2 regions of the Streptomyces sp. NPDC053542 genome follow, and region 1 is predicted to be linked to the other one. Evidence: predicted binding sites of a transcription regulator. Region 1 holds the regulator's gene; the other holds the start of a gene.

Region 1 (15,167 bases):
CGGGAGTCCAGCGGCAGTTGGCGATCACAAGACCCACGAGGGGGCAGGAGGGTTGCACGCCGGACGCGCCTGGTCAGTGGGGGCCGGCGCGCTCACTCCAAAAACGCGCTCACTCCGTAAATGCCGCCGTACTGAAGGAGACCGCGGGCCGGGAGGCGAAGCCCGACGCCGTCCCCCGGTGCACCGTGACCGCGTCCCGCCCGCCCGAGCGGGTGCGGAGGACCAGGTCGGCCCGCCCGTCGTGGTCGTAGTCGGCCAGCCGGAGCACCGCCGTGCGCGCGGCGGCGGGCATACCGGGGGCCTTCGGCACGGCCCGCTCGCGGTCCGCGCGCAGGCCGGCGGCCGACCCGAGGAGGAGCACGGGACGCCCCGCGCCGCCGGACACGACCAGGTCCGTACGGCCGTCGCCGGTCACGTCCCCGGCCGCCACCGACCGCCCCGCCACCCGGACCGTGGCGCTCCGCGGGGCCGCCGTGCCGACGCCGTACCGGACGGCGAGCCGGCCGCCCCCGGCGACCACCGCGTCGGCCGAAGCGCCGCCGTCGAACCGCCCGAACGCCGCCTCGTACCCCGCCGGCAGCGCGGCCCCCGCCGTGGCCGGCCCCCGCGCGCCGCCCAGCGCGAGCCGCCCCGGCGCGCGGCGGCCCGGAGCCCCGGACCGTACGAGCAGGTCGTCGGCGCCGTCCCCGTCCACGTCGACGGGCGCCGGCAGTCCGGCGAGCGCCGTGCCGGGGATGTCCAGCGGCGCGCCGGCCCCCTCCGGCGCGCCCGCGCGGCTGAACGGCCCGCGCAGGAAGCCGGCCCGCGGCCCGGACGCGGTGACCGCCAGATCAGCCGCGCCGTCCCCGTCGAAGTCGCCGCAGACCGGCTGGTCGGGCCACTCGTTGCCGAACCTGGCGCGGTCGGGGATGCGCAGCTTCACGGCGCGCGCGGTGAGCCCCTCCGGGGAGCCGAAGAGGATCTGTACGGGCACGGGCGGGCGGCCCTGGCCGTCGTACGGCGGGTCGGTGCTGACGACCAGGTCGGTGAAGCCGTCGCCGTCCAGGTCGCAGGCGGCCTCGGCGTCGAAGACGGCCGGTACGACGCCGTCCGTGGGCGCCGCGTGCCGGGCCGGGGTGAGGAGCCGCCGCACGGCCGGGTCGAGGCCGCGGTCCGACCCGTAGACGATGCCGATGCCGGGGTCGTCGTCGTGGCTGTCGTCGGGGTTGAGCAGCGTGTCGAGGACGAGGTCGGGGTGGCCGTCGCCGTTGAAGTCGTCCGCGGCCTTGCTGCCCTTGCCGTGCGGGACGGGCCGTGCCGGGGGGCCGGAAGCGGGGTGGTGGGCCGTGGAACGCGCGCCGCCGCCCGAGGGGAGCAGGCCGCAGCCGGCCGCCAGCAGTGCGCAGCACAGCCCGGCTCCCGCCGCGCGTGCCGCTCGTGATCCCCGGTACCGCACTTCGCCCCCCAGCGCCCCATCCGTATCCGGCGCCTCATCGTCGCACGGACATACGTCGTGCGTCCGTACGTTCATCCGGTTCCGGACACGGTGTGCAGCAGGCGCGGGACCCGGGTGCGCAGACGACGACGGCCGGCCCCGCGCGCTGCGGGACCGGCCGTCGAAGGGCGTACGAAGAGACGTACAGCGGGTTACTTCACCGGCTCGGGCTCCGGCTCGTCGGCGGGCTCGGCCTCGCCGGCCGGGTCGGCCGGGGTCTTCACGGAGTCCAGCAGGAGCTGGGCCACGTCGACGACCTGGACGTTCTCGCTGACCTTGCCGTCGTTCTTCTTGCCGTTGACCGAGTCGGTCAGCATGACGAGGCAGAACGGGCAGGCGGTGGAGACGATGTCCGGGTTGAGGGACAGGGCCTCGTCCACGCGCTCGTTGTTGATGCGCTTGCCGATGCGCTCTTCCATCCACATGCGGGCGCCGCCGGCGCCGCAGCAGAAGCCGCGCTCCTTGTGGCGGTGCATCTCCTCGTTGCGCAGGCCCGGCACCTTGGCGATGATCTCGCGCGGCGGCGTGTAGACCTTGTTGTGGCGGCCCAGGTAGCAGGGGTCGTGGTAGGTGATCAGACCCTCGACCGGGGTGACGGGGGTGAGCTTGCCCTCGTCGATGAGGTGCTGCAGCAGCTGGGTGTGGTGGATGACCTCGTACTCGCCGCCCAGCTGCGGGTACTCGTTCGCGATCGTGTTGAAGCAGTGCGGGCAGGTCGCGACGATCTTCTTCTTGGACTTCGGCTTCTTGGTCGACTCGTCCTCGTCGTCCTCGCCGAAGGCCGCGTTCAGCGTGGCGACGTTCTCCGCGCCCAGCTGCTGGAAGAGGAACTCGTTGCCCAGGCGGCGGGGGGAATCACCGGTGCACTTCTCGTCGCCGCCCATGATGGCGAAGTTGACGCCCGCGATGTGCAGCAGCTCGGCGAACGCCTTGGTGGTCTTCTTGGCGCGGTCCTCCAGGGCGCCCGCGCAGCCGACCCAGTACAGGTAGTCGACCTCGGTGAGGTCCTCGACGTCCTTGCCGACGACGGGAACCTCGAAGTCGACCTCCTTGGTCCAGGCGAGGCGCTGCTTCTTGGCCAGGCCCCAGGGGTTGCCCTTCTTCTCCAGGTTCTTGAGCATCGTGCCCGCCTCCGAGGGGAAGCTGGACTCGATCATGACCTGGTAGCGGCGCATGTCGACGATGTGGTCGATGTGCTCGATGTCGACCGGGCACTGCTCGACGCAGGCGCCGCAGGTGGTGCAGGACCACAGGACGTCCGGGTCGATGACGCCGTTCTCCTCGAGGGTGCCGACCAGCGGGCGCTCGGCCTCTTCGAGAGCGGCCTTGGGGACGTCCTTCAGCTGCTCTTCGGTGGCCTTCTCATTGCCCTCCATGTCCTTGCCGCCGCCGGCGAGGAGGTAGGGGGCCTTGGCGTGCGCGTGGTCGCGCAGCGCCATGATCATGAGCTTGGGGGAGAGCGGCTTACCGGTGTTCCACGCGGGGCACTGCGACTGGCAGCGGCCGCACTCGGTGCAGGTGGAGAAGTCCAGCAGGCCCTTCCAGGAGAAGTGCTCGACCTGGGAGACGCCGAACTGGTCGTCCTCGCCCGGGTCCTCGAAGTCGATCTCCTTGCCCTCGCTGGTCATCGGCAGCAGGGCGCCCAGCGCGACGTCGCCGTCGGACTCGCGCTTGAACCAGATGTTGGGGAAGGCCAGGAAGCGGTGCCAGGCGACGCCCATGTCGGTCTTGAGCGCGACGGTGATCATCCAGATGAAGGACGTCGCGATCTTCAGCCCTGCGAAGAAGTAGGTGAGGTTCTGGAGCGTCGAGACGTCCAGGCCCTCCAGCCACGAGACCACCGGGTACGAGATGAAGAACGACGCCTCGTAGCTGTCGACGTGGTGCTGGGCGCCCTCCAGCGCGTGCAGCATGAAGATGCAGACGCCGACGATGAGGATGACGGCCTCGACGAAGTACGCCTGGCCGAAGTTGGAGCCCGCGAAGCGGGACTTGCGGCCCGGCTTGCCCGGCTTGCTCAGCTGCCGGATGGCGATCAGGACCAGGATGCCGAGGACCGTCATCGTGCCGATGAACTCGACGAAGATGTTGTACGGCGCCCACTCGCCGATGACCGGCAGCAGCCAGTCGGCCTTGAACAGCTGGCCGATGGCGTTGACGATCGTCAGCAGCAGCGAGAAGAAGCCCACCGCGACGAACCAGTGCGCGACGCCGACGACGCCCCAGCGGTTCATCCGGGTGTGGCCGAGGAACTCCTTGACCACCGTGACGGTGCGCTGCGTGGGGTCATTGGTCCGTGAACCGGCGGGTACGGACTGTCCGAGCCGCATGTAGCGGTAGATCTGCACAATGGCGCGGCCGAACAGTGCGACGCCGACCGCGATTAGGACCAGCGACACGATGATCGCGGCGAGTTGCATGGGTGGCTCCTCGGGCCTGCGTGAGCGGGTTCTTTCGGTGCTCTCTCGTTAACCAGCAAGCTGACTACTAAGCAGTAACTTAGTTAATCCCTCCGAGATTACCCACTATTCACGCCCCGCTGTACCGGGCGCAGCGGTGATCTGCGTCGCTGAGGGTGACCTAAGGGTCCCGCACCGCGCTCCGTACTCGCGTGTGCGCGACACGCCGGAGATGCGGCGGTCGCCCGGGAGAGGGAGGGTGGGGGTGTCGTTGACGCGTCCGCGCATGCCGGGCGCTGCTTCTTCCGGTTCTCCGTACCGCTGTGACCTGCGGAAATGTCGCGCTGCGCAGATCTTCGGCAGGAGAGTTGAGCGTCCGTGGCTCAGGTCCTTTGACAGGGCAGGATCTCTGGTGCACCCTTGAGCCAGTTCCACTCAATGTCAGCTGGAGGAATCGAAATGGCACGTGCGGTCGGCATCGACCTGGGCACGACGAACTCCGTCGTCAGTGTTCTCGAAGGCGGTGAGCCCACCGTCATCACCAACGCCGAGGGCGCCAGGACCACGCCGTCCGTCGTCGCTTTCGCCAAGAACGGTGAAGTGCTCGTCGGCGAGGTCGCGAAGCGCCAGGCGGTCACGAACGTCGACAGGACCATCCGGTCGGTCAAGCGCCACATGGGCACCGACTGGAAGGTGGACATCGACGACAAGAGCTTCAACCCGCAGCAGATCTCCGCGTTCATCCTGCAGAAGCTGAAGCGGGACGCGGAGTCCTACCTCGGCGAGAAGGTCGCGGACGCGGTCATCACCGTCCCGGCGTACTTCAACGACTCCGAGCGGCAGGCCACCAAGGAGGCCGGCGAGATCGCGGGCCTGAACGTCCTGCGCATCGTCAACGAGCCCACCTCCGCGGCGCTGGCGTACGGCCTGGAGAAGGACGACCAGACCATCCTGGTCTTCGACCTCGGTGGCGGTACCTTCGACGTCTCGCTGCTGGAGATCGGCGACGGCGTCGTCGAGGTGAAGGCGACCAACGGCGACAACCAGCTCGGTGGTGACGACTGGGACCAGCGCATCGTCGACCACCTGGTCAAGCAGTTCCAGAACGGCCACGGCGTCGACCTGTCCAAGGACAAGATGGCGCTCCAGCGCCTGCGCGAGGCCGCTGAGAAGGCGAAGATCGAGCTGTCGTCCTCCACCGAGACGACGATCAACCTTCCCTACATCACCGCCTCCGCCGAGGGCCCGCTGCACCTGGACGAGAAGCTCACGCGCTCGCAGTTCCAGCAGCTCACCAGCGACCTGCTCGACCGCTGCAAGACCCCGTTCCACAACGTCATCAAGGACGCCGGCATCCAGCTGTCCGAGATCGACCACGTGGTCCTGGTCGGCGGTTCGACCCGTATGCCGGCCGTCGCCGAGCTCGTCAAGGAGCTGACCGGCGGCAAGGACGCCAACAAGGGCGTCAACCCGGACGAGGTCGTCGCCATCGGTGCGTCGCTGCAGGCCGGTGTCCTCAAGGGTGAGGTCAAGGACGTCCTCCTGCTGGACGTCACCCCGCTGTCCCTCGGTATCGAGACCAAGGGCGGCATCATGACCAAGCTCATCGAGCGCAACACCACGATCCCGACCAAGCGGTCCGAGATCTTCACGACGGCCGAGGACAACCAGCCGTCCGTGCAGATCCAGGTCTACCAGGGCGAGCGCGAGATCGCGGCGTACAACAAGAAGCTCGGGATGTTCGAGCTGACCGGTCTGCCGCCGGCCCCGCGCGGCGTCCCGCAGATCGAGGTCTCCTTCGACATCGACGCCAACGGCATCATGCACGTGACCGCGAAGGACCTGGGCACGGGCAAGGAGCAGAAGATGACCGTCACCGGCGGCTCTTCGCTGCCGAAGGACGAGGTCGACCGCATGCGCGAGGAGGCCGAGCGCTACGCGGACGAGGACCACAAGCGCCGCGAGGCCGCCGAGACGCGCAACCAGGGCGAGCAGCTCGTCTACCAGACGGAGAAGTTCCTCAAGGACAACGAGGAGAAGGTCCCCGCCGAGGTGAAGACCGAGGTCGAGACCGCCGTCGGCGAGCTGAAGGAGAAGCTCAAGGGCGAGGACACGGCCGAGATCCGTACCGCCACGGAGAAGGTCGCGGCCGTCTCGCAGAAGCTGGGCCAGGCCATGTACGCCGACGCCCAGGGCGCGCAGGCCGCGGGCGGTGCCGAGGGTGCCGCCGGTGGCGAACAGGCCAAGGCCGAGGACGATGTCGTCGACGCCGAGATCGTCGACGACGAGAAGGACAAGAAGGATGGTGCCGCGTGACGGAGGAGACCCCGGGCTTCGAGGAGAAGCCTGACGTCCCCTCTGACGCCGCAGCCACTGACGATGCGGCGCAGGGCGCCGGGTCCGCCGACAAGGCGGGCCCGGCCCCGGCCGGGGACGCGAACCAGGACGCCGGTCTGGTGGCCCAGCTGGACCAGGTGCGCACCGCGCTCAACGAGCGCACCGCGGACCTCCAGCGCCTCCAGGCCGAGTACCAGAACTACCGCCGGCGGGTGGAGCGGGACCGGGTGACGGTCAAGGAGATCGCCGCGGCGAACCTCCTGTCCGAGCTCCTGCCGGTCCTCGACGACATCGGCCGGGCCCGCGAGCACGGCGAGCTGGTCGGCGGCTTCAAGTCGGTCGGCGAGTCGGTCGAGACGGTCGTGGCCAAGCTCGGCCTGCAGCAGTTCGGCAAGGAGGGCGAGCCCTTCGACCCGACGATCCACGAGGCGCTCATGCACTCGTACGCACCGGACGTCACGGAGACGACGTGCGTTGCGATCCTGCAGCCGGGGTATCGGATCGGCGAGCGAACGATTCGCCCCGCGCGGGTCGCCGTCGCCGAGCCTCAGCCGGGGGCCCAGGGCGCCAAGTCCGAGGAGAAATCCGACGAGGAGAGCGGTGGCCCGGACGAGGGCTGACGTGAGAAGCAGGACAGTACGGGAGGAGGGACGTCGGGGATGAGCACCAAGGACTTCGTCGAGAAGGACTACTACAAGGTCCTCGGCGTCCCGAAGGACGCCACCGACGCCGAGATCAAGAAGGCGTACCGCAAGCTGGCCCGGGAGAACCACCCGGACGCCAACAAGGGCGACCCCAAGGCCGAGGAGCGCTTCAAGGAGGTCTCCGAGGCGAACGACGTCCTGGGCGACCCCAAGCGCCGCAAGGAGTACGACGAGGCGCGGGCGCTGTTCGGCAACGGCGGCTTCCGGCCGGGTCCCGGCGGCGCCGGCGGCGGCAGCTTCAACTTCGACCTGGGTGACCTCTTCGGGGGCGCGCAGGGCGGAGCGGGCGCCGGCGGCTTCGGCGGTGGTCTCGGGGACGTCTTCGGCGGCCTGTTCAACAGGGGCGGCGCCGCGGGTACGCGTACGCAGCCCCGCCGCGGCCAGGACATCGAGTCCGAGGTGACGCTCAGCTTCACCGAGGCGGTGGACGGGGCCACGGTCCCGCTGCGGATGTCCAGCCCGGCGCCCTGCAAGGCGTGTTCGGGCACCGGCGACAAGAACGGCACCCCGCGGGTCTGCCCGACCTGCGTGGGCACCGGCCAGGTCAGCCGGGGCGCGGGCGGCGGCTTCTCGCTCACCGACCCGTGCGCCGACTGCAAGGGCCGCGGCCTGATCGCCGAGGACCCGTGCGAGGTGTGCAAGGGCAGCGGGCGCGCGAGGAGTTCGCGCACGATGCAGGTGCGCATTCCCGCGGGTGTCTCGGACGGGCAGCGGATCCGGCTGCGCGGCAAGGGCGCCCCGGGCGAGCGCGGCGGGCCCAACGGCGACCTGTACGTCGTCGTGCACGTCGACGCGCACCCGGTGTTCGGCCGCAAGGGCGACAACCTCACCGTCACCGTGCCGGTCACCTTCCCGGAGGCCGCGCTCGGCGGCGAGGTGAAGGTGCCGACCCTGGGCGGTCCGCCGGTCACCCTCAAGATCCCGGCCGGCACGCCGAACGGCCGGACGATGCGGGCCCGCGGAAAGGGCGCGGCGCGCAAGGACGGCACCCGGGGCGACCTCCTGGTCACCATCGAGGTGGTCGTGCCCAAGGACCTCGGCGACAAGGCGCGTGAGTCGCTCGAGGCGTATCGCGAGGCGACCGCGGGTGAGGACCCGCGAGAGAAGCTCTATCAGGCCGCGAAGGGAGCTTGATGATGGACAGCCGGGGCGGGCGGCGCAGTCGTAACCCCTATGAACTGACCGACGAGTCGCCGGTGTACGTCATCTCTGTCGCGGCTCAGCTCTCCGGCCTGCATCCGCAGACGCTGCGCCAGTACGACCGGCTCGGCCTGGTCTCACCGGACCGTACGCCCGGGCGCGGTCGGCGTTACTCGGCCCGCGACATCGAGCTGCTCCGCCAGGTGCAGCAGCTGTCGCAGAACGAGGGCATCAACCTCGCGGGCATCAAGCGCATCATCGAACTGGAGAACCAGGTCGCGGCGCTCCAGCAGCGGGTCGCCGAGCTGCAGAGCGCGGTGGAGGGCGCCGCCGCCGCGATCCAGCAGCGGGAGGCGGCGGTGCACGCCAGCTACCGCCGGGACCTGGTCCCGTATCAGGACGTGCAGCAGACCAGCGCGCTGGTCGTGTGGCGCCCGAAGCGGACGTCCGAGTAACGGCCCGCGCTCTCCGCAGCCCGCGTTCTCAGCAGCCGTTGTAGCCGGCCGTCGGCATCGACAGCCGGCGGTGCACATGGGACTTCATCGCCGCGGTGTAGACCGGCTCGGCGAGGTCGGCGGTCTCCAGCCGGACCCCGGCCGCGGCGCACCGGGCGGTGAAATCCTCGGCGGAGTCGACGGCGTTCTCCAGGGCACGGCGGTTCGGTACGACGAAGACGTCGACCAGGCCCGCCTCCACGTCCTGCCACAGGGCGCAGTGGTCGGCACGCAGATGGTGCAGGCTCAGCCGCCAGGTGAGGCGGTAGTCGCGGTCCGCGGCCCACTGCGAGCACATCTCGTGCTGGCGGCGGTCGTCGACCAGGAAGGGATCGTCGTCCAGCTCGGACAGCGGCATCAAGCACGCGATCGCCGTCACTCGCACCGCATTCATCGTGCCCCCCGGCACCTCGAGGTCTGGACACAGGCCCTGACGACTGTGGGGGTGACGATACCGCTGGGGGCGGAGCGGGGTGGTGACGCGGTGCCGGGCGGCGAGGCATAGCCGCAGGCGTGGCAGATCTTCCATCCGTCCTGGTTGACGGCGAGCAGGCCGCCGCAGCGCGGGCAGGACTCGGCGCGTGGGTGCGGATCGGGAGCCGTGGACGCGATTCCGTACGCCCTGCTGGTGCGCGTTACCGACCTCATTCGGCCTCCAGCTGACGTCTTTGGTCCGGAATGGACCACATCCTGGGCGGACCCGGTCACCCATCGGCCCGGTCACCCACGGACGGTCATGCCCGCCCGAGCATCTTCGTCACCCGGATCTCGATGACCACGCGCTCGGGGTTGGGCCGCGGGGTCCGCTCGTACCGCACCGCGTACCGCTCCACCGCGTCCCGCACGCTCTCCTCGTCCGTACGGACCGTTGCCAGCCCCTCCAGGGTCGCCCACCGCTTTCCCTGCATCTGGCAGACCGCGGCGCGCGCGCCGCCGTCGCCCCTCGCCAGGACGTTGCGGACCTTGGTGCTGCCCCGGCTCGTGATGACGCGGGCCAGCCCCTGCTCGTGGTCGTACGTCACCCCGACCGGCACCACGTGCGGCGTCCCGTCCGGGCGCAGCGTGGTCAGCGTGCACACATGCCGCTCCCGCCAGAAGCCGAGGTACTCGGGGTCGGGATTCCGCAGATCTTGAGCCATACCCCGCACCCTACGGCGGGCCCGGTCCGGCCCCGCACAGGAGTGGGCGGGAGGCCAGCGGGCACCCCAAGGGCGGTGGACGGGTTTTTGAGTCGGCGTTTTGGCCTTGAGTGGAATAGACTCAACTTATCGCATGTTGAGCTAGGCAGGATGGGTCCGCGAGGGCCGTGGACATGCAGGCCAGAGGTATGAGGAGGAGCGCGAGCACGTGGACGCCGAGCTGACCAACAAGAGCCGGGAGGCGCTGAGCGCCGCCAACGAGCGGGCCGTGACCGCGGGCAACGCGGACATGACGGCGGCCCATCTGCTGCTCGCGCTGCTCGCCGGGCAGGACAACGAGAACATCACCGACCTGCTGGCCGCCGTCGGCGCGGACGCCGCGGCGCTGCGCTCCGGGGCCGAGCGACGGGTCGCCGCGCTGCCCAGCATCCAGGGCTCGACCGTGGCCCCGCCGCAGCCCGACCGCGAGCTGCTCGCCGTGATAGCGGACGCCTCGCAGCGCGCCAAGGAGCTGGGCGACGACTACATCTCCACCGAGCACCTGCTCATCGGCATCGCCGCCAAGGGCGGGGCCACCGGCGAGCTGCTGGACCAGCAGGGCGCCTCCGCCAAGAGGCTGCTGGACGCCTTCGAGAAGGCGCGCGGCGGCCAGCGGGTGACCAACCCCGACCCCGAGGGCACGTACAAGGCGCTGGAGAAGTTCGGTACGGACTTCACCGCGGCCGCGCGCGAGGGCAAGCTCGACCCGGTCATCGGCCGGGACCAGGAGATCCGCCGCGTCGTGCAGGTGCTCTCGCGGCGTACGAAGAACAACCCGGTGCTGATCGGCGAGCCCGGCGTCGGCAAGACCGCCGTCGTGGAGGGGCTGGCCCAGCGCATCGTGAAGGGCGACGTGCCCGAGTCGCTGCGCGACAAGCGGCTGGTCGCGCTGGACCTCGGCGCGATGGTCGCGGGCGCGAAGTACCGCGGTGAGTTCGAGGAGCGGCTGAAGACCGTTCTGGCGGAGATCAAGTCCAGCGACGGCCAGATCATCACCTTCATCGACGAGCTGCACACGGTCGTCGGCGCGGGCGCCGGCGGCGACTCCGCCATGGACGCGGGCAACATGCTCAAGCCGATGCTCGCCCGCGGTGAGCTGCGGATGGTCGGCGCGACCACGCTCGACGAGTACCGCGAGCGGATCGAGAAGGACCCGGCGCTGGAGCGGCGCTTCCAGCAGGTGCTGGTCGCCGAGCCGACCGTCGAGGACACCGTCGCGATCCTGCGCGGCCTCAAGGGCCGGTACGAGGCGCACCACAAGGTCCAGATCGCGGACTCCGCGCTGGTCGCCGCCGCCACCCTCTCCGACCGGTACATCACCTCCCGCTTCCTGCCCGACAAGGCCATCGACCTGGTCGACGAGTCGGCCTCCCGGCTGCGCATGGAGATCGACTCCTCGCCCGTGGAGATCGACGAGCTGCAGCGGTCCGTGGACCGGCTGCGCATGGAGGAGCTGGCGCTCAAGAACGAGACCGATGCCGGTTCCGTCCAGCGGCTGGAGAAGCTGCGCAAGGACCTCGCGGACAAGGAAGAAGAGCTGCGCGGGCTGACCGCACGCTGGGAGAAGGAGAAGCAGGGCCTGAACCGCCTCGGTGAGCTGAAGGAGAAGCTCGACGAGCTGCGCGGCCAGGCCGAGCGCGCCCAGCGCGACGGTGACTTCGACACCGCCTCCAAGCTGCTGTACGGGGAGATCCCCGGCCTGGAGCGGGAGCTGGACGAGGCCGCCGCGGCCGAGGCCGAGCAGGAGGCCAGCAAGGAGTCCATGGTCAAGGAGGAGGTCGGCCCGGACGACATCGCCGACGTCGTCGCCTCCTGGACCGGCATTCCGGCGGGCCGCCTGCTGGAGGGCGAGACCCAGAAGCTGCTGCGCATGGAGGAGGAGCTGGGCAAGCGGCTGATCGGGCAGACCGAGGCCGTGCGCGCGGTGTCGGACGCGGTGCGCCGTACGCGTGCCGGGATCGCCGACCCCGACCGCCCGACCGGCTCGTTCCTCTTCCTCGGCCCGACCGGCGTCGGCAAGACCGAGCTGGCCAAGGCGCTCGCCGACTTCCTCTTCGACGACGAGCGGGCGATGGTCCGCATCGACATGAGCGAGTACGGCGAGAAGCACTCCGTGGCCCGCCTGGTCGGTGCGCCGCCCGGCTACGTCGGGTACGAGGAGGGCGGCCAGCTCACCGAGGCCGTGCGCCGGCGCCCGTACAGCGTCGTGCTGCTGGACGAGGTGGAGAAGGCCCACCACGAGGTCTTCGACATCCTGCTCCAGGTGCTGGACGACGGACGGCTCACGGACGGCCAGGGCCGCACGGTCGACTTCCGGAACACCATCCTCATCCTGACCTCCAACCTCGGGTCGAACTTCCTGATGGACCCGCTGCTGAAGGAGGAGCAGAAGAAGGAGAAGGTGCTGGAGACGGTCCGCTCCGTCTTCCGCCCGGAGTTCCTGAACCGGCTGGACGACACGGTGGTCTTCCACCCGCTCGGCACGGACCAGCTGCAGCGGATCGCGCAGATCCAGATCGCGCACCTGCAGAAGCGGCTCGCCGAGCGGCGGCTGACCCTGGACGTCTCGGACGCGGCGCTGACCTGGCTGGCGTGGCTGGGCCAGGAGCCGGTGATCGACAAGCCGGAGCAGTCGCAGCCGGACCTGTCCTACGGCGCCCGGCCGCTGCGCCGCCTCGTCCAGACCGCCATCGGCGATCAGCTCGCCCGGGCGATCCTGGCGGGCGACATCCGCGACGGCGACACCGTACGGGTGGACGTGGACGGCGATCACCTGTCGGTGGCGGCCGAGCGGGAGCCGCTGGCCGCGGTCTGACCGGTCCGGCCCCGCCCTTCGCCGTAGGCGCCGGCCCCCGACCCGCCCCGTCCGCTTGCCAGGACGGGGCGGGTGTAAGGGAGGATGGCGAGGACCATACGAAGGGACTTCCACGGTGACTATCGACCCGTCCTCGATTCCGAATTTCGGGGGCCAGCCCGAACAGCAGCCGACCGGGCCTGAAGGGCCGATCGTGCCCGATCAGGACCTGGTCAAGCAGCTCCTTGACCAGATGGAGCTGAAGTACGTCGTCGACGACGAGGGCGACCTCGCCGCCCCGTGGGAGCAGTTCCGCACGTACTTCATGTTCCGCGGCGAGGAGGAGCAGCAGATCTTCTCCGTCCGCACGTTCTACGACCGCCCGCACGGCATCGAGCTCAAGGCGAAGCTGCTGGAGGCGATCGACGACTGGAACCGCCGCACCCTGTGGCCCAAGGCGTACACCCACACCCACGACGACGGCACGGTCCGTCTGATCGGTGAGGCGTCGATGCTGGTCGGCACCGGTGTCTCGCTGGAGCACTTCGTCTCCAGCACGGTCAGCTGGATCCGCGCGTCCATCGAGTTCGACAAGTGGCTCGTCGAGCAGCTCGGCCTGGAGGCCGACATCGACGGTGACACGAAGAAGCCCGACGACGAGGCGTAAGCCTGTTACGACGGTTCTGCGGAAGGGCCCCGGAGCACAGTGCTCCGGGGCCCTTCCGTATGCCGACCGCGGCAGGACGCATCACGATCCGTGATCGGTGCCAGGTCGGATTGCGTCTTGGTCGGCCCGGGGCCGGGTGCTGGACTTGATCCATCACATCCGCCCCGACTTCTGGGAGTACCGCCATGCCTCTCATCCACGTGCAGCAGACCCCCGGCAAGACCGCCGAGCAGAAGGCCGAGCTGGTCCGCGAGCTGACCGACGCCTACGTGAAGGCCACCGGCAGCAAGCCGGAGAGCGTGTGGGTCACCGTGCAGGAGATCGGCACCGACAGCTGGTCGATCGCCGGCGAGACGCTCGCCGCGCGCGCCGCCAAGCGCTGACCCGCGCCGGTTCCAGGCCCCGGGGCCCCGCACAGAACAGGAGAGGCAGAGCCGCCGTGAGCGATGTGCCCGACACCGCCGTCCGCTCGTCCGAGCCCGCAGCCGGCGCCGCCGGTCCGCTGGACCTGGTGGTGGTGGGGTGCGGGGCGGGCGGCCTGGCGACCGCGGTGAGCTTCGCCGAGAACGCCCCGGGCGGGCGGGTCCTGGTCCTGGAGCGCTCCAGCCGGTACAACCGCGGCGGGAACACCGCCTGGAGCGGTTCCTTCCTCCGGCTCACGGCGGACGGCAGGCCGGCCGAGAACGCCGAGCCCACCGTGCGCTGGCTCGCCGACCGGCACGGGGTCGAGTGCGAGACCCGCCCGACCTGCTTCGTCACCGCGCGCGGGCCCCGGCTGACGCCGGCCGGCGGCGGCGCCGCGCTGGTGGACGGGCTCGCCAAGTCGCTGGAGCGGCTGGGCGGTTCGATCGCCTACGGGACGCGCGCCATCTCGCTGAGCACCGACGCCTTCGGTGCGGTGCGCGGGGTGCACGTCGAGGAGGGCGGCCGGCCGCGGCACATCGCCGCGCGGCGGGTCGTCCTGGCGTCCGGCGGCTTCCAGGGGAACCGGGAGCTGCTGGAACGCCACCTGGGGCCCACCGGCGGCACACTGCGGACCGTCGCGCCCGGCGGCAGGAACAACCGGGGCGAGGGCATCGAGATGGCCGTCGCGGTGGGCGCCGCACGCAGCGGGCAGTACGACCGTTTCCACGGCGAGCCCGTGGACCCGCGCAGCCACCAGGCCGAGGCGCTGGTCATGGCGTATCCGTACGGCATCCTCGTCAACGCGGACGGACGGCGCTTCCTGGACGAGGGCGCTGACACCCCGGACAAGACCTTCGAGGACGTCGCGTACCGGATCTGGCGGGAGGCCCGGCAGTCCGCGTACCTGATCTGCGACGCCAAGCTGCTGCGGATCGAGGGCCACGAGCGGTCGCTGCTGACGGACAAGGACCCGATCACCGCGCCGACCGTCGACGCGCTGGCCCGCAAGCTGGACCTTTCCCCGGACGAGCTGAGCTGGACGGTCGCCCGGTACAACGACGCCTGCCGGCCCAGCGCGCCGTTCGACCCGGCCCGGCCGGACGGCAGGCACACCGTCGGCCTCGTGCCGCCGAAGTCCAACTGGGCCGTCGCGCTGGACACCGCGCCGTACCTGGCCTGGCCGGTGCACTGCGCCCTCACCTTCACCTTCGGCGGGGTGCGTACCGACGCCCGCTCGCGGGTGCTGACCGAGCGGGACGAACCGATCGAGGGACTGTACGCCGTCGGGGAGACCGCCGGCCTCTCCTACGGCCGTTCCCCGGAGGCCACTTCGGTGCTGCGCGCGCTCACGTTCGGACGGCTGGCCGGGGCCGAGATCGCCCAGGCGACTGTCGCCGCCGAGTAACCCTTGAGACAAGGAAGTTGTCAGTTGTCATGAAGACCGCCCCGGCACGCACGCCCTACGCGCTGTTGCTCGCCGTCCTGTGCTCGCTGAACGCCGGCGGCCTGTTCGCCTCCGACATCAACCTGCCGGGCGTGCCCGCCACCGCGCACGCCTTCGGCACCCCGGTCGCG
Region 2 (15,167 bases), on a different contig from region 1:
TCCGCGCCCTGATGCCGGACCGGCAGCAGGCGGAGTACAGCCGCGTCGCGCAGCGCGCGCTGGCCGCCGCCGACCCGCTGCGCCCCACCGACACCCGGCTGTGGCCCCGGTTCGCCGAGCTCGCCCAGCACCTCAAGGCAGCGAACGTCCTGGTCAGCCGGGACCCCGACGTGCAGAACCTGGTCCTGAACGTACTGCGGTACATGTACCTCTCCGGCGAGTACCGCTCCGGCCTCAAGCTCGCCGAACGCGCCCTGGCCGCCTGGCGGGAGCTGCTCGGCGACACCCACCCGCGGATCTGGGACCTCAGCTACCACTACGCCAACCTGCTGCGCGCCACCGGCGACTACGCCGCCACCGAGGCGCTGGACCGCGTCGTCCTGGACCATCTGCGCGAGACCCAGGGCCCGCGCGACCTGGACACCCTGCGCGCCGCCACCGGGCTCGCCGCCGACCTGCGCGGCCTCGCCCGCTTCGAGGAGGCCCTGGAGCTGTCCACCACCGTCCTGCAGGGCTACACCGAACTGGTCGGCGAGCAGGACTCGCGCACCCTGAACGCACAGAACAACCTCGCCGTCTCGCTCCGCCTCCTCGGCCGCTACACCGACTCCCTGGCGCTGCACCGGCGCACCCTGGAGGCCCGCCGCGAGCTGCTGCGCCCCCGCCACAACTGGTCGCTCTTCTCCGAGATCCACGTCGCCACCGACCTGCGCCTGCTCGGCCGTTACGCCGAAGCCACCTCGGTGCAGGAGCACAGCGTCCGGGTGCACCGCATCGTCATGGGCAACGACAACCCCCAGACGCTGCGCGCCGAGCACAACCTCGGGCTGTGCCTCTACCGTTCCGGCGACCGCGCCAAGGCCGGCCGGCTCCTCGGCCGGGTACTGGAACGGTCCGAGCGGGTCCTCGGCGAGACCGACCCGCTCACCCTCATGGTCGCCGTCAGCTACTCCTGCTTCGCCCGCGAGCACGGCAGCCTGGACCAGGCCCGGGAGATCGGCGAGCAGGTCGCCGAGCGGTACCTCTTCCAGCTGGGCGCGGCCCACCCGTACGCGATCGGCGCCCAGGCCAACCACGCGCTGGTGCTGCGCGCCGCGGGCGAGCGGCAGCAGGCGCTGCTGCTCTCCGAGGAGGCGCTGGAGGGGATGCGCCGGGCAGTCGGCCCCGACCACCCCTGGACGCTGGGCTGCTCGCTGAACGCCGCGGCGGCCCGCAACTTCTCCGGCGACCCGGAGGCCGCCGCCGAACTGGGCCGGGACACCGTCACCCGCGCCACCGCCACCCTGGGCCTGCGCCACCCGCTGACCCTCTCCGGCCAGATCGCGCTCGCCGCGGACCTGCGCGGCCTGCGCAAACGCCAGGAGGCCGACAAGCTGGAGGAGGAGGCCCTGACCGGCCTGAGCACCGTACTGGGCCCCCAGCACGCCCACACCGTCTCCGCGCGCGCCCGTACCCGGCCCTACTGGGACTTCGAGCCGCAGATGACCTGACGCTGCGTCAGCCGCGGCCGGGCGCACCGTACTAGGCCGGAATCCGCTCGCGGCGGCCGGGCCCGGTGGGATACGGAAGAACAGGGCCGTGTCCACGGTCCCCCGGAGGAGAGCAGGACCGTATGGCGCAGCCGGCGGAGTCGACGTTCCCGCAGCGGCCGACGGACGCCGCGTCCGCGCGGGTGCCGCGGCCCGCCCGGCCGGTACGGCCCGGTCCGCCGCCCGGCCCGCGGGTCACCGTCAGCGTCGCCGGGGACGCGAGGGCCTGGGGCGACTGGATCGCCGACCGTCTCGAACGGCACGGGCTGCGCGCCCCGCTGCACCACTGGGACCCGCCCGCCGCGATGGAACTGCGCGCCGCGCTCGGCGGACTCACGCTCTCCGGCGGCCGGGTCCTGCTCGTCTTCAGCGCCGGCTACTTCCAGCCCGGCGTCCGCACGGGACGGGAGTGGGACACCGCCCTCGCCGCCGTCACCGCCGCCCACCCCGGCCGCTTCGCCGCCGTCTCCGTCACCGACCCCGGCAACCTCCCGCGGGGCGCAGCGGAGCTCGGCCCCGCCCAGCTGACCGAGGCCGGCGCACACCACGCCGAGCGCCTCCTGCTGCGCCGCCTCGGGCTCCCGGACACCCCGGCGCCCGGCGCCGGCGGCCCGCGCTTCCCGCTGGACGCGCCCGACGTCTGGGGCGGAGTGCCGCGCCGCAACCCGCGCTTCACCGGCCGCGCGGCCCTCCTCGCCCGCATCCACCGCCGCCTGGCGGGCTCCGTACGGGGCGCGGCGGTCTGCACGCTGCTGGGCATGGCGGGCGTCGGCAAGACGCAGCTGGCCGCCGAGTACGTGCACCGCTTCGCCACCGAGTACGACGTGGTGTGGTGGATCGCCGCCGGGACGGGAGCGGAGGCGCGGCGACAACTTGCCGACCTGGCACCGGAGTTGGGGCTCGGAGGTGGTACGGGGACCGCCGAGCGGCTGCGCGCGGTCACGGACGCGCTGCGCCGCGGCGAGCCGTACCACCGCTGGCTGCTCGTCCTGGACGGCGCCGATGACCCCGAAGCGGTGGCCGGCCTGCTGCCCAGCGGCTCGGGCCACGTCCTGATCACCTCCCGGAACCGCTCCTGGGACACCTACAACACCCTCCTCCTCCCGGTCCCCGTCTTCGACCGTCCGGAGAGCATCGCCTTCGTACGCCGCCGGGCCCCGCGCCTGGACGCGGCCGAGGCGGGCCGGCTGGCCGCGGCGCTGGAGGACCTGCCGCTCCTCCTGGACCAGACGGCGGGCTGGCTGAACGACTCCGACATGAGCGTCGGGAGCTATCTGCGGCTGCTGGAGGGCGGCCTCGGCGACGCCGGCACGGTCGTCGCCGAGGACTTCCCGATGACCTTCGCCGCGGCCTGGACGGCCCTGCTGGACCGCATCGCCGAGACCGCGCCGGACGCCGGGGAACTGCTGCGGCTGTGCGCCGTCCTCGCGCCCGGCACCGTGCCGGTCACCCTCCTCGGCCGGATCCGCGGCGACTTCGCCCCGCTGACCGGCGACCCGCGACGGCTCCAGGACGCGCTGCGGCTGCTCGCCCGCTACTCCGTCGTGGACGCCGAGGAGAGCCCGGACGGCGCTGCCATCACCGGCGTCCATCTGCACCGCATGGTCCGCCTCCTGGTCCGCGAGGGCGTCCCCGCGCCGGAGCGGGAACGGTACGCGCGGGCCGTGCGCGGCGCGCTCGCCGCCGCCGACCCCGGCCGCCCCGACGACCCCGCCGAGTGGCCCGCGTACGCCGCGCTGCTGCCGCACCTGCTGCCCTCCGGCGCGCTGGAGGCCGACCCGGCGGAAACCGCGCGCCCGGTGCTGAACTGCCTGCGCTACGCCTACCTCGCCGGCGTCCAGGACACCGGCCTGGCCCTGGCCCGGCGCGCGGACCGCAGCTGGCGGCGGCTGCTGCCGGAGGACGACCCGCGCCTGCTGGACCTGCTGCACGCGCACGCCAACCTGCTGCGCGCCGCCGGACAGTACGCGGCCTGCGAGGAGCTGGACCGGGCCGCGCTGGAGCGGCTGCTCGGCCGGCGCTCCACCCCCGACGCCGACATCCTGCGGGCCGCCACCGGGCTCGCCGCCGACCTGCGCGGCCTCGCCCGCCTCCAGGAAGCCCTGGAACTCTCCCAGTACGTGCTCGACGGCAGCCGGCAGACCTTCGGCGAGGGCGACGCGCGCACCCTCGCCGCACAGAACAACACCGCCGTCTCCCTGCGGCTGCTCGGCGCGTACGACGAGGCACTGGAGCTGGACCTGCGGACGCTGCGGGCGCGCCGCCGGCTCCTCGGGCCCGGCCACCCCTGGACGCTCTACTCCGAGCTGCACTACGCCACCGGTCTGCGGCTCACCGGCCGCGCCGAGGCGGCACTGGAGCTCCAGGAGCGGACCGCGCGCAGCCACCACCGCGTCCTGGGCGCCGACCACCCCCAGTCGCTGCGCGCCGGGCACGGCCTCGCGCTCTGCCGCCGGGGCGCCGGGCAGGGCGAGCGGGCGCGGCAGGGCATGGAACGGCTGCTGGAGCGGGCGGTGCGGCTGCTCGGCCGCCGGAACCCGCTCACGCTGATGATCGCCGCCGGCTTCGGCTGCCTGGAGCGCGAGTCCGGCGACCTCGAGCGGGCCCTCGTCACCGCCGAACTCACCTACACGAGCTACCGCGAGCTGCTCGGCCCCGCCCACCCGTACACCGTCGGCAGCGACGCCAACCACGCGCTGGCGCTGCTCGCGGTGGGCGACCGGGAGGTGGCCCTCGGGTCCCTGAGCCGCGCGCTGCTCGCCATGGAGGCGGCCGTCGGCCCGAGCCACCCGTGGACCCTGGACCTCGCCCACAACACCCGCTCCACCGAGGCCGACCTGCCGCCGTACCAGCTCCGCGACTTCGAGCCGCTGACGATCTGACGGTAAACGGCAAAGGGGTGGGCCCCCACCGGAAAGATCCGGTGGGGGCCCACCCGTACTGCCTCATGCGGCCTGCTCAGGCGTCGAACGCCTCCGCGATGAGCTGGGCCTGCTCGGCCTGGTGGCGCTTGGCGGAGCCGACGGCCGGCGACGAGGAGTGCGGCCGCGAGATGCGGCGCAGACGCTCGCCGTGCGGGATGTCGGCGCCGACCGCCAGGTCCAGGTGGTCGATCAGGTTCAGGCCGAGGAACGGCCAGGCGCCCTGGTTGGCGGGCTCCTCCTGGACCCAGAGGAACTTGCCGGCGTTCGGGAACTTGGCGATCTCCGCCTGCAGCTCCTTGCCCGGCAGCGGGTACAGCCGCTCGATGCGGACGAGCGCGGTGTCGTGCGCGCCGCGCTTCTGCCGCTCGGCCTCCAGGTCGTAGTAGACCTTGCCGGAGCAGAAGATGACCTTCTGGACGGCGTTCGGGTCGACCGTGCTGTCGCCGATCACCGGGCGGAAGCCGCCGGTGGTGAACTCCTCCGTCTTCGACGCCGCGGCCTTCAGACGCAGCATCGACTTCGGGGTGAAGACGACGAGCGGCTTGTGGTGCGGGTTGTGCACCTGCCAGCGCAGCAGGTGGAAGTAGTTGGAGGGGAGCGTCGGCATCGCGACGGTCATGTTGTTCTGCGCGCACAGCTGGAGGAAGCGCTCGATGCGGGCCGAGGAGTGGTCCGGGCCCTGGCCCTCGTAGCCGTGCGGCAGGAGCAGCGTGACGCCGGAGGTCTGGCCCCACTTCTGCTCGGCGGAGGAGATGAACTCGTCCACGACGGTCTGCGCGCCGTTGACGAAGTCACCGAACTGCGCCTCCCACATGACCAGCGACTCGGGACGGGCCAGCGAGTAGCCGTACTCGAAGCCCATCGCCGCGTACTCGGAGAGCAGCGAGTCGTACACGTTGAACCGCGCCTGGTCCTCGGAGAGGTACAGCAGCGGCGTGTAGTCGTTGCCGGTCTCGCGGTCGATGAGGACCGCGTGGCGCTGGCCGAAGGTGCCGCGGCGGGAGTCCTGGCCGGCGAGCCGGACCGGGGTGCCCTCCATCAGCAGCGAGCCGAAGGCCAGGGTCTCGCCCATGCCCCAGTCGATCGTGCCGTCCTCGACCATCGCCGCGCGGCGCTGCAGCTGGGGCAGCAGGCGCGGGTGCACGGTGATGTGGTCGGGGATGTTGACCTGGGACTCGGCGATCCGCTTCACGACCTCCTGGGAGACCGCGGTGTCCACGTGGACCGGGAACTCGGCCTGCGGCTGCGGCACCTCGGGGACCGCCGGGGCCGTCGTGGCCTCGCGGACCTCGGTGAAGACCTTCTCCAGCTGGCCCTGGAAGTCCTGCAGCGCCTGCTCGGCCTCTTCCAGCGTGATGTCGCCGCGACCGATGAGGGACTCGGTGTAGAGCTTGCGCACCGAGCGCTTCTTGTCGATCAGGTCGTACATCAGCGGCTGGGTGAAGGCCGGGTTGTCCGACTCGTTGTGACCGCGGCGGCGGTAGCAGATCAGGTCGATGACGACGTCCTTGTTGAACGCCTGGCGGAACTCGAAGGCGAGGCGCGCGACGCGCACCACGGCCTCCGGGTCGTCACCGTTCACGTGGAAGATCGGCGCCTCGATCATGCGGGCCACGTCCGTGGCGTACATGGAGGAGCGGGCCGACTCCGGCGCGGCGGTGAAGCCGACCTGGTTGTTGATGACGATGTGGACCGTGCCGCCGGTGCGGTAGCCCCGCAGCTGCGACATGTTCAGCGTCTCGGCGACCACGCCCTGGCCGGCGAACGCCGCGTCACCGTGCAGCTGGACCGGCAGGACCGTGAAGTCCGTGCCGCCCTTGCCGATGATGTCCTGCTTGGCGCGGGCGATGCCCTCGACGATCGGGTCGACCGCTTCGAGGTGCGAGGGGTTGGCGGCCAGCGAGACCTTGATCTGCTCGCCGTCGAGACCGGTGAAGGTGCCCTCGGCGCCCAGGTGGTACTTCACGTCGCCGGAGCCGTGCATCGACTTCGGGTCGAGGTTGCCCTCGAACTCGCGGAAGATCTGCGCGTAGGACTTGCCGACGATGTTGGCGAGGACGTTCAGCCGGCCGCGGTGGGCCATGCCGATGACGACCTCGTCCAGCCGCGACTCGGCGGCGGAGTCGATGACCGCGTCCAGCATCGGGATGACGGACTCGCCGCCCTCCAGCGAGAAGCGCTTCTGGCCGACGTACTTCGTCTGCAGGAAGGTCTCGAACGCCTCGGCGGAGTTCAGGCGGCGCAGGATGCGCAGCTGCTCCTCGCGCTCCGGCGGGGTGTGCGGGCGCTCCAGGCGGTCCTGCAGCCACTTGCGCTGCTTGGGGTCCTGGATGTGCATGTACTCGATGCCGGTGGTGCGGCAGTACGAGTCGCGCAGCACGCCGAGGATGTCGCGGAGCTTCATCATCGACTTGCCGGAGAAGCCGCCGACCGCGAACTCCCGCTCCAGGTCCCACAGGGTGAGGCCGTGCTCGGTGATGTCCAGGTCGGCGTGCTTGCGCTGCTTGTACTCCAGCGGGTCGGTGTCGGCCATGACGTGGCCGCGCACCCGGTAGGCGTGGATCAGGTCGAAGACCCGGGCCGCCTTGGAGACGTCGTCGTCGTGGCTGACGTCGATGTCCTTGAGCCAGCGGACCGGCTCGTACGGAATCCGCAGCGACTTGAAGATGTCGTCGAAGAAGTCGTTCTCGCCGAGCAGCAGCTGGCTCATGATGCGCAGGAACTCGCCGGAGGCGGCGCCCTGGATCACTCGGTGGTCATAGGTGCTGGTCAGCGTCATGACCTTGGAGATGCCGAGCTTGTTCAGGGTGTCCTGCGAGGTGCCCTGGAACTCCGCGGGGTACTCCATCGCGCCGACGCCGATGATGAGGCCCTGGCCGGGCATCAGGCGCGGCACGGAGTGCACGGTGCCGATGCCGCCGGGGTTCGTCAGCGACGCGGTGACGCCGGTGAAGTCCTCCATCGTCAGCTTGCCGACCCGGGCGCGGCGGACGATGTCCTCGTACGCCTGCCAGAACTCGAAGAAGGACAGGGTCTCTGCCTTCTTGATGGCGGCGACGACGAGCTGGCGGTCACCGTTCGGCTTCACCAGGTCGATGGCCAGGCCCAGGTTGATGTGGTCGGGCTTGACCAGGGTGGGCTTGCCGTCCTTCTCGGTGAACGAGTAGTTCATCGAGGGCATCGCCTTGAGCGCCTGCACCATGGCGTACCCGATGAGGTGGGTGAAGGAGACCTTCCCACCGCGGGCGCGCTTGAGGTGGTTGTTCATGACGATGCGGTTGTCGAACAGCAGCTTCACGGGAACGGCGCGCACGGACGTGGCCGTGGGCAGCTCCAGCGAGGCGTTCATGTTCTTCGCCACGGCGGCGGAGGGGCCACGCAGGGTGACGTACTCCGGGCCTTCGGTCGCCTCGGCGGGCTTGGCGTCCGCCTTCGGGGCGGCCTTTGCCGGGGCGGCCTTTGCCGGGGCGGCCTTGGCCGGCGCGGGCTGCGCGGCGGTCGGCTTGGCCTCGGCAGGCTTCGGCTCGGCCTTCGCCGGGGCGGCGGCCGCCGGCTTGGCCGGCGGGGTCGCGGGCGCGGCGGGCTTGGCCTCGTCGGCCGGGGTGCCCGACGTCACCGGTGCGCCCGGCTTGTAGTCGGCGAAGAAGTCCCACCAGGCTCGGTCTACCGAGTTCGGGTCCTGGAGGTACTGCTGGTAGATCTCGTCGACGAGCCACTCGTTCGCACCGAATCCGGCTGCAGGGTTCTTTCCCTGCCCGTCTTGGTCGGTCGAGGCACTCGAAGTGTTGGGGGACTGTGGCGACACGGCGGCAACCGCCCTCTTCCGCTTCCTAAAGGTGGTGGACAGCGGGAATAAAGGCTACGCCTCTGTCGACCAATGCTGCAGTCCGGGAGGGGTACTCGTCGCGCACGTCACATTTAGCGGTGGGTTTCGGGGAACGAGATGGCGGGAAACATGCGTAGTTCTCTCGCGCCTGGGTAGGGGGCATCGCCATCGCACCCCCGGTGGGGACACGGGGAACACCCCGAATGAGTGGTTCCACCACCGACCCTACGTCACCGGGCGTCAAGGACGGGGCTGACCGGTCCCCGGAAGGGTGACGCGGATACGGCAGCCACGCGGGGATTCGGCCACTCCGATGCGCCCGCCGTGCAGATCCACCGCCCAGCGCGCGATCGCCAGGCCCAGTCCCGTGCCGCCGTCGGTGCCCGGACCGGAGGGCGCGGGGCCGCCGCGGTTGAACCGCTCGAAGACCCGGTGCCGCTCGGACGCCGGGATGCCGGGCCCCTCGTCCTGCACCTCCAGCACCAGGCTGCCGGGGCCCTCGCCGCGGCGCGCCCGTACGGTCACCCGGCCGTGCGGCGGGGAGTGCTTGATGCCGTTGTCGATCAGGTTGGCGACGACCTGGTGCAGCCGCTCGGCGTCCGCGTGCGCGGTCAGCTCCGGCGGCGAGACGTCCAGGTGGAGATGGACGTCCGTACGGCTGTGGTGGCTGGAGCCGACGGCCAGCGTGGAGGCTTTGCGGCTCATGTTGGCCTCCTTCAGCACCCCGGAGAGATAGGGCCAGACCTCGAAGCGGCGGGCGTGCAGCGGGATGACCCCGTTGTCCAGCCGGGAGAGGTCCAGCAGGTGCTCGACCAGGCGGCCGAGCCGCTCGGTCTGGCTCAGCGCGGTGCGCATCGTCTCCGGGTCGGCCTCGGAGACGCCGTCGACGACGTTCTCCAGTACGGCGCGCAGCGCGGCGATCGGCGTGCGCAGCTCGTGCGAGACGTTGGCGACCAGCTCCTTGCGGTGGGTGTCCACCGCTTCCAGGTCGGCGGCCATGGTGTTGAAGGCGTCGGCCAGCTCGCCGAACTCGTCCCGGCGGCTGCCCTGCACCCGCCGGGTGTAGTCCCCGGCGGCCATCGCCCGGGTGACGTCCGTCATCTCGTCCAGCGGGGCCGTCAGCCCCTGCGCGACGAACTGGGTGATCAGCAGCGAGGCGATGATCGAGAAGACCGTGATGACCCGCAGCTCCGTCGCCGAGTGGAACGCGACGAGGACCAACAGGGTCGTGATGATCACCGAAACGGTGACCAGTGCGCCGAGCGCCGCCTTGACCGAGCGGTACGGATCGAGCGGGCGCATCGCCTCCCAGGCCCGCTGCCAGAGCTCACGTGCCAGAGGACGGAGCGACTTCATGCCGGCGGGGTCTCCAGCGCGTACCCGACGCCGTGCACCGTACGGATCCGCTCGGCGCCGATCTTCCGGCGCAGCGCCTTGATGTGGCTGTCGACCGTGCGGGTGCCGGAGGCGTCCGCCCAGTCCCAGACCTCGGCGAGCAGCTGCTCACGGGAGAGCACCGCGCGCGGGGTGTTGGCGAGGCAGACCAGCAGGTCGAACTCGGTGGGGGTGAGGTGCACGTCGGCGCCGCGCACCCGGACCCGGCGCTGCGCGTGGTCGATCTCCAGCTCGCCCAGGCGCAGGATGCCGCTGCGCGGGGTGTGCGCGGCGAGCGCGGCCCGCTCGACGCGGCGCAGCAGGACGTGCACCCGCGCCGCCAGCTCCCGCATGGAGAACGGTTTGGTCATGTAGTCGTCGGCGCCGACGCCGAGGCCGACCAGCATGTCCGTCTCGTCGTCCCGCGCGGTGAGCATCATCACCGGGACGGGCCGCTGGGCCTGCACCCGGCGGCACACCTCCAGGCCGTCGAAGCCGGGCAGCATGATGTCGAGGACGAGCAGGTCGGGCTGCCACGCCTCGGCGGTATCCACGGCCGACGGGCCGTCGACGGCGGTCTGCACCTGGAAGCCCTCGGCGCGCAGCCGGGCCGCGATGGCGTCCACGATCGTCGGGTCGTCCTCGACGACGAGCACCCGCCGCTGGGCGCCGGGCGTGGCCGCCGCCGCGGCGCCGTGGGTGGTCTGAGTCTGGTCCATCGCCCGCCCCTGAATTTCCCCGTGCGTGGTCGCGTACTGACTTGCTGTGCTGGAGTGCTGACTTGGTGTACTGCTGTGCTGACTGGCTGTACTGACTGGTCGCATACTGCTGGGCAGCAGCGTAAAGGCACGATGTGACCCGCGGCTACGCGCGTTTCCCCGCGAGGTGGACCACGTCGGGGACGCCTCGGACAACGGGGATCTCTTCGGTGCGAACCTCGCTGAACCCGGCATTCCGGAGAGCGTCCTCGAACGCGGGGGAGGGCTGCGCCGACCAGACGGCCAGCACGCCGCCCGGTGTCAGCCGGTCCCGGCAGGCCGCGAGCCCGGCGGGCGAGTACAGGCCGCCGTTGTCCTCGGTGACGGTCCAGTCGGGGCCGTTGTCGATGTCCAGGCAGAGCGCGTCGTAGCTCTCGGTGCCCTCGCGCACGTGGGCGACCAGGTCGGCGTGGACGATCTCGGTGCGCGGGTCGGCCAGCGCCGGTCCTGACAGCGCGTCCAGCGGCCCGTCGCGGTGCCAGTCGATCACCGCGTCCTCCCGCTCGACGACCGTGATCCGGCCCCACCGCGGCTCGGCGGCCGCGTGCGCCAGCGAGAAGCCGACACCGAGCCCGCCGATCAGTACGGACGGCCGCGCGCGGTCACCGGGCAGCGCCGCGAGCGCGGCGTCGACGAGCAGCCGCTCGGACCGCCCGTCCGAGGTGTCCATCAGAAAGCACCCATTGGCGATGATCTCGAAATGCGCCCCGCGCCGCCGCAGCACCACCTCCCCGTACGGCCCGTCCCGCCGCTCCAGCGTGACGGGCGTCTCGTCGGTGACGTAGGGGGCTGACATGGGTGCGGGGCCTCCGGAGTCGGGATGGATGCCGGACGGGCCCCCACTTTATGAGTCCGTACGTCCCGTACGCGCACCCCTTTCGGGCCCTCGCGCCTCCCCTCCGTGTCTGATCGCTCACAGCGAACAAGGCCCGGGGAACATCTATCGGCTCACGAGCATTGAGTGAGTACAGCTCAACTTGCCTGCCGAAGGGGAGATCATGGCTTCGACGTCCACACCGCTCACCCTGCCCGTGCTGCCCCTCGATGACGAGGTCGTCCTGCCGGGCATGGTGGTGCCACTGGACCTGTCCGACGCGGACGTACGCGCCGCGGTGGAGGCCGCGCAGGCCGCCGCCTCACCCGGTAACAAGCCACGGGTGCTGCTCGTTCCACGCATCGACGGCACCTACGCCGGCATCGGCACGCTCGGCAAGGTCGAGCAGGTCGGCCGGCTGTCCGACGGCGACCCGGGCGCGCTGATCCGCGGCCTGGGGCGCGTGAAGATCGGCTCCGGGACGACCGGGCCGGGAGCGGCCCTCTGGGTGGAGGGCACCACGGTCGAGGAGACCGTCCCCGACCCGCTGCCCGGCCATGTCACCGAGCTGGTCAAGGAGTACAAGGCGCTGGCCACGAGCTGGCTGCGCAAGCGCGGCGCCTGGCAGGTCGTGGACCGTATCCAGCAGATCGAGGACGTCGGCCAGCTCGCCGACAACTCCGGCTACTCGCCCTTCCTGAGCACCGAGCAGAAGGTGCGCCTGCTGGAGACCACCGACCCGGTGGCCCGGCTGAAGGACGCCGCCGAAGCGCTCCGTGAGCACCTCGCCGAGCAGGACGTCGCCGAGTCCATCGCCAAGGACGTCCAGGAGGGCGTCGACAAGCAGCAGCGCGAGTTCCTGCTGCGGCGTCAGCTGGAGGCGGTCCGCAAGGAGCTGTCGGAGCTGAACGGCGACACGGACGACGAGAGCGACGACTACCGCGCCCGCGTCGAGGCCGCCGACCTGCCCGAGGAGGTCCGCAAGGCCGCCCTGAAGGAGGTCGACAAGCTGGAGCGGTCCAGTGACCAGAGCCCGGAGGGCTCCTGGATCCGCACCTGGCTGGACACTGTCCTGGAGCTGCCGTGGAACGAGCGCACCGAGGACGCGTACGACATCAAGGGCGCCCGCGCCGTCCTGGACGCGGACCACGCGGGTCTGGACGACGTGAAGGAGCGGATCACCGAGTACCTGGCGGTGCGCAAGCGCCGTGCCGACCGCGGCCTCGGCCTGGTCGGCGGCCGTCGCGGCGGTGCCGTGCTGGCCCTGACCGGCCCGCCCGGCGTCGGCAAGACCTCGCTCGGCGAGTCCGTGGCCCGCGCCATGGGCCGCAAGTTCGTCCGCGTCGCGCTCGGCGGTGTCCGGGACGAGGCGGAGATCCGCGGCCACCGGCGTACGTACGTCGGCGCGCTGCCGGGCCGCATCGTCCGCGCCATCAAGGAGGCCGGCTCCATGAACCCGGTCATCCTGCTGGACGAGATCGACAAGGTCGGCTCCGACTTCCGCGGCGACCCGGCCGCGGCCCTGCTCGAAGTCCTCGACCCGGCGCAGAACCACACCTTCCGCGACCACTACCTGGAGGTCGAGCTCGACCTGTCCGACGTGGTCTTCCTCGCCACGGCCAACGTCCTCGAAGCGATCCCGGAGCCGCTCCTGGACCGTATGGACCTGGTCCGGCTGGACGGCTACACCGAGGACGAGAAGGTCACCATCGCCCGCGACCACCTGCTCCCGCGCCAGCTGGAGAAGGCCGGGCTGGAGACCGGCGAGGTCGTGATCGAGGACGCCGCGCTGCGCAAGCTCGCCGGCGAGTACACCCGCGAGGCGGGCGTGCGGAACCTCGAGCGGTCCATCGCCCGGCTGCTCCGCAAGATCGCGGCCCAGCACGAACTGGGCGAGCGCGAGCTGCCCTTCACGGTCGGCACGGAGGAGCTGCGTCCGCTGATCGGGCGGCCGCACCACGTCCCGGAGTCCGCGCAGGACCCCGAGGAGCGGCGCACGGCGGTGCCCGGTGTGGTGACCGGCCTCGCCGTGACCGGCGCGGGCGGCGACGTGCTGTACGTCGAGGCGTCGCTCGCCGACGCCGAGACCGGCGGCTCGGGCCTCCAGCTCACCGGCCAGCTCGGTGACGTGATGAAGGAGTCGGCGCACATCGCGCTCTCCTTCCTCCGCTCGCACGGCGCGGAGCTGGAGCTGCCCGTCGGCGACCTGAAGGACCGCGGCGTGCACCTGCACGTCCCCGCGGGCGCCGTCCCCAAGGACGGCCCGAGCGCGGGCATCACCATGACCACGGCGCTGGCCTCGCTGCTCAGCGGGCGTCAGGTCAGGCCCGACGTGGCGATGACCGGCGAGGTCTCCCTCACCGGCCGGGTGCTGCCCATCGGCGGCGTGAAGCAGAAGCTGCTCGCCGCGCACCGCGCGGGGATCACCACGGTGATCATCCCCAAGCGCAACGAGCCGGACCTGGACGACGTCCCCGCCGAGATCCTGGACAAGCTCGACGTCCACCCGGTCTCCGACGTCCGCCAGGTCCTCGACCTGGCCCTGACCCCGGCGTCCGCGCCGGCCGCGCCGGAGGTCCCGGTCGCGGCGTAACACCCTGGTACGAGGCCCGGAACTCCCGCACGGCGGGGGCTCCGGGCCTCGCTCCGTGCCCGGGAACGGCTGTCACCCCTTCGCGAGCGCGCGGAGCTGGGCCGGCGAGCCGTTGAAGACGTTCTGGTCGCCGGGGAAGCGGCCGCGGTCGGCGTACTGCCAGATGGTGTGCGCCGCCCAGCCGGCCGGGAGGGGGCCGGGGGAGGACGAGTAGCGGGCGATCCACAGCGGGTGCTTCATGCCGAAGGACCCGCTGTCGCCGACGCACTGCCGCCACCAGTTGGTGGCGGTGTAGATCATCGGGTAGCGGCCGGTCCGCGCGTGCACCGTGGCGCTGAAGTCCCGGATCCAGGCGTTCATGGCCGCCCGGCTCAGGCCGAAGCAGGTCGCGCCGTACGGGTTGTACTCGATGTCCAGCGCGGGCGGCAGCGTCCGGCCGTCCGCCTTCCAGCCGCCGCCGTTGTCGACGAAGTAGTTGGCCTGGGCGGCGCCGGACGAGGTGTTCGGCAGCGCGAAGTGGTACGCGCCGCGGATCATGCCGGCGTGGTAGGACCCGCCGTACTGCTGTCCGTACTTGGGGTTGCGGTAGCCGGTGCCCTCGGTGGCCTTGACGATGGCGAAGCGGGCGCCGGCGTTCCAGGCCGCTGCCCAGTTCACGTTGCCCTGATGGCTGCTGACGTCCATGCCGGCCACTCCGGCGAGCGGCTGCGGCGCCGGGCCGGACGTGGTGCCCTCGTGGGAGGGAAGCGTGGAGCCGGCGTGGTGGTCGAGTCCGTCGGCGGATGCGGGGGAGGTGGGCGATGCGGATGCGGCGGAGGCGGGCACGGCCACCGCGAGGGCCGTGCAGAGCGTGGAGAGCAGCGTGATGCACCGGCGTATGCGCATAGGGGGGAGCCTCTTTCGAAGACGCGCAACGGGGGAGGGGAGACAGGGCGCCGTGCCGCGAGGGCCTGCGGGAGGGGGCCGGCGCAGGTCCTCACGGCACGGTGGGGGAGCCCTGTCGGCCTCTTACCCGTTCGCGAGCGCCTGGAGACGGTCGTACGCGCCGTTGAAGAGGTTGTGGTCGCCCACGGTCGGCCCGGTGGACGTGTACTGCCAGATGGTGTGGAAGCCCCAGCCGGCCGGGAGTTCACCCACCGAGGAGCCGTACCGCGGGATCCACAGCGGGTTGATGCTGCCGAAGCCCGCGTAGTTGCCGGTGCACTGCTTCCACCAGTTGGTGGAGGTGTAGATCACCGCGTCCCGTCCGGTGCGTGCCTTGTAGGTGGCGAACCAGTCCTTCATCCAGTTCACCAGGGCGGTTGCGCTCATGCCGTAGCAGGTGGCGCCGTAGGGGTTGTACTCCATGT

What was found. The regulator HspR, encoded in region 1, represses chaperone genes until heat shock. The targets are predictions, from matches to a motif close to TTGAGNNNNNNNNNCTCAA.
Region 2: a site for HspR is predicted at 11,369-11,387, ahead of lon (endopeptidase La). Genes of this name have one in related genera too.

What each region holds. Positions count from the first base shown of each region.
Region 1 is NZ_JBITXL010000005.1:101,500-116,666, reverse strand. Features, by position in the region: gene ACIGXO_RS15465 (FG-GAP repeat domain-containing protein) at 110-1,435, opposite strand; gene ACIGXO_RS15460 ((Fe-S)-binding protein) at 1,627-3,894, opposite strand; gene dnaK (molecular chaperone DnaK) at 4,333-6,189, shown strand; gene grpE (nucleotide exchange factor GrpE) at 6,186-6,830, shown strand; gene dnaJ (molecular chaperone DnaJ) at 6,870-8,048, shown strand; gene ACIGXO_RS15440 (heat shock protein transcriptional repressor HspR) at 8,051-8,509, shown strand; gene ACIGXO_RS15435 (hypothetical protein) at 8,538-8,942, opposite strand; gene ACIGXO_RS15430 (PPOX class F420-dependent oxidoreductase) at 9,283-9,687, opposite strand; gene clpB (ATP-dependent chaperone ClpB) at 9,896-12,541, shown strand; gene ACIGXO_RS15420 (YbjN domain-containing protein) at 12,657-13,187, shown strand; gene ACIGXO_RS15415 (4-oxalocrotonate tautomerase family protein) at 13,373-13,570, shown strand; gene ACIGXO_RS15410 (FAD-dependent oxidoreductase) at 13,627-14,997, shown strand; gene ACIGXO_RS15405 (multidrug effflux MFS transporter) at 15,027-15,167, shown strand, end outside.
Region 2 is NZ_JBITXL010000003.1:466,315-481,481, reverse strand. Features, by position in the region: gene fxsT (FxSxx-COOH system tetratricopeptide repeat protein) at 1-1,490, shown strand, start outside; gene fxsT (FxSxx-COOH system tetratricopeptide repeat protein) at 1,613-4,411, shown strand; gene ACIGXO_RS10005 (multifunctional oxoglutarate decarboxylase/oxoglutarate dehydrogenase thiamine pyrophosphate-binding subunit/dihydrolipoyllysine-residue succinyltransferase subunit) at 4,488-8,258, opposite strand; gene ACIGXO_RS10000 (ATP-binding protein) at 8,520-9,635, opposite strand; gene ACIGXO_RS09995 (response regulator transcription factor) at 9,632-10,372, opposite strand; gene ACIGXO_RS09990 (spermidine synthase) at 10,518-11,207, opposite strand; gene lon (endopeptidase La) at 11,410-13,818, shown strand; gene ACIGXO_RS09980 (lysozyme) at 13,891-14,703, opposite strand; gene ACIGXO_RS09975 (lysozyme) at 14,827-15,167, opposite strand, start outside.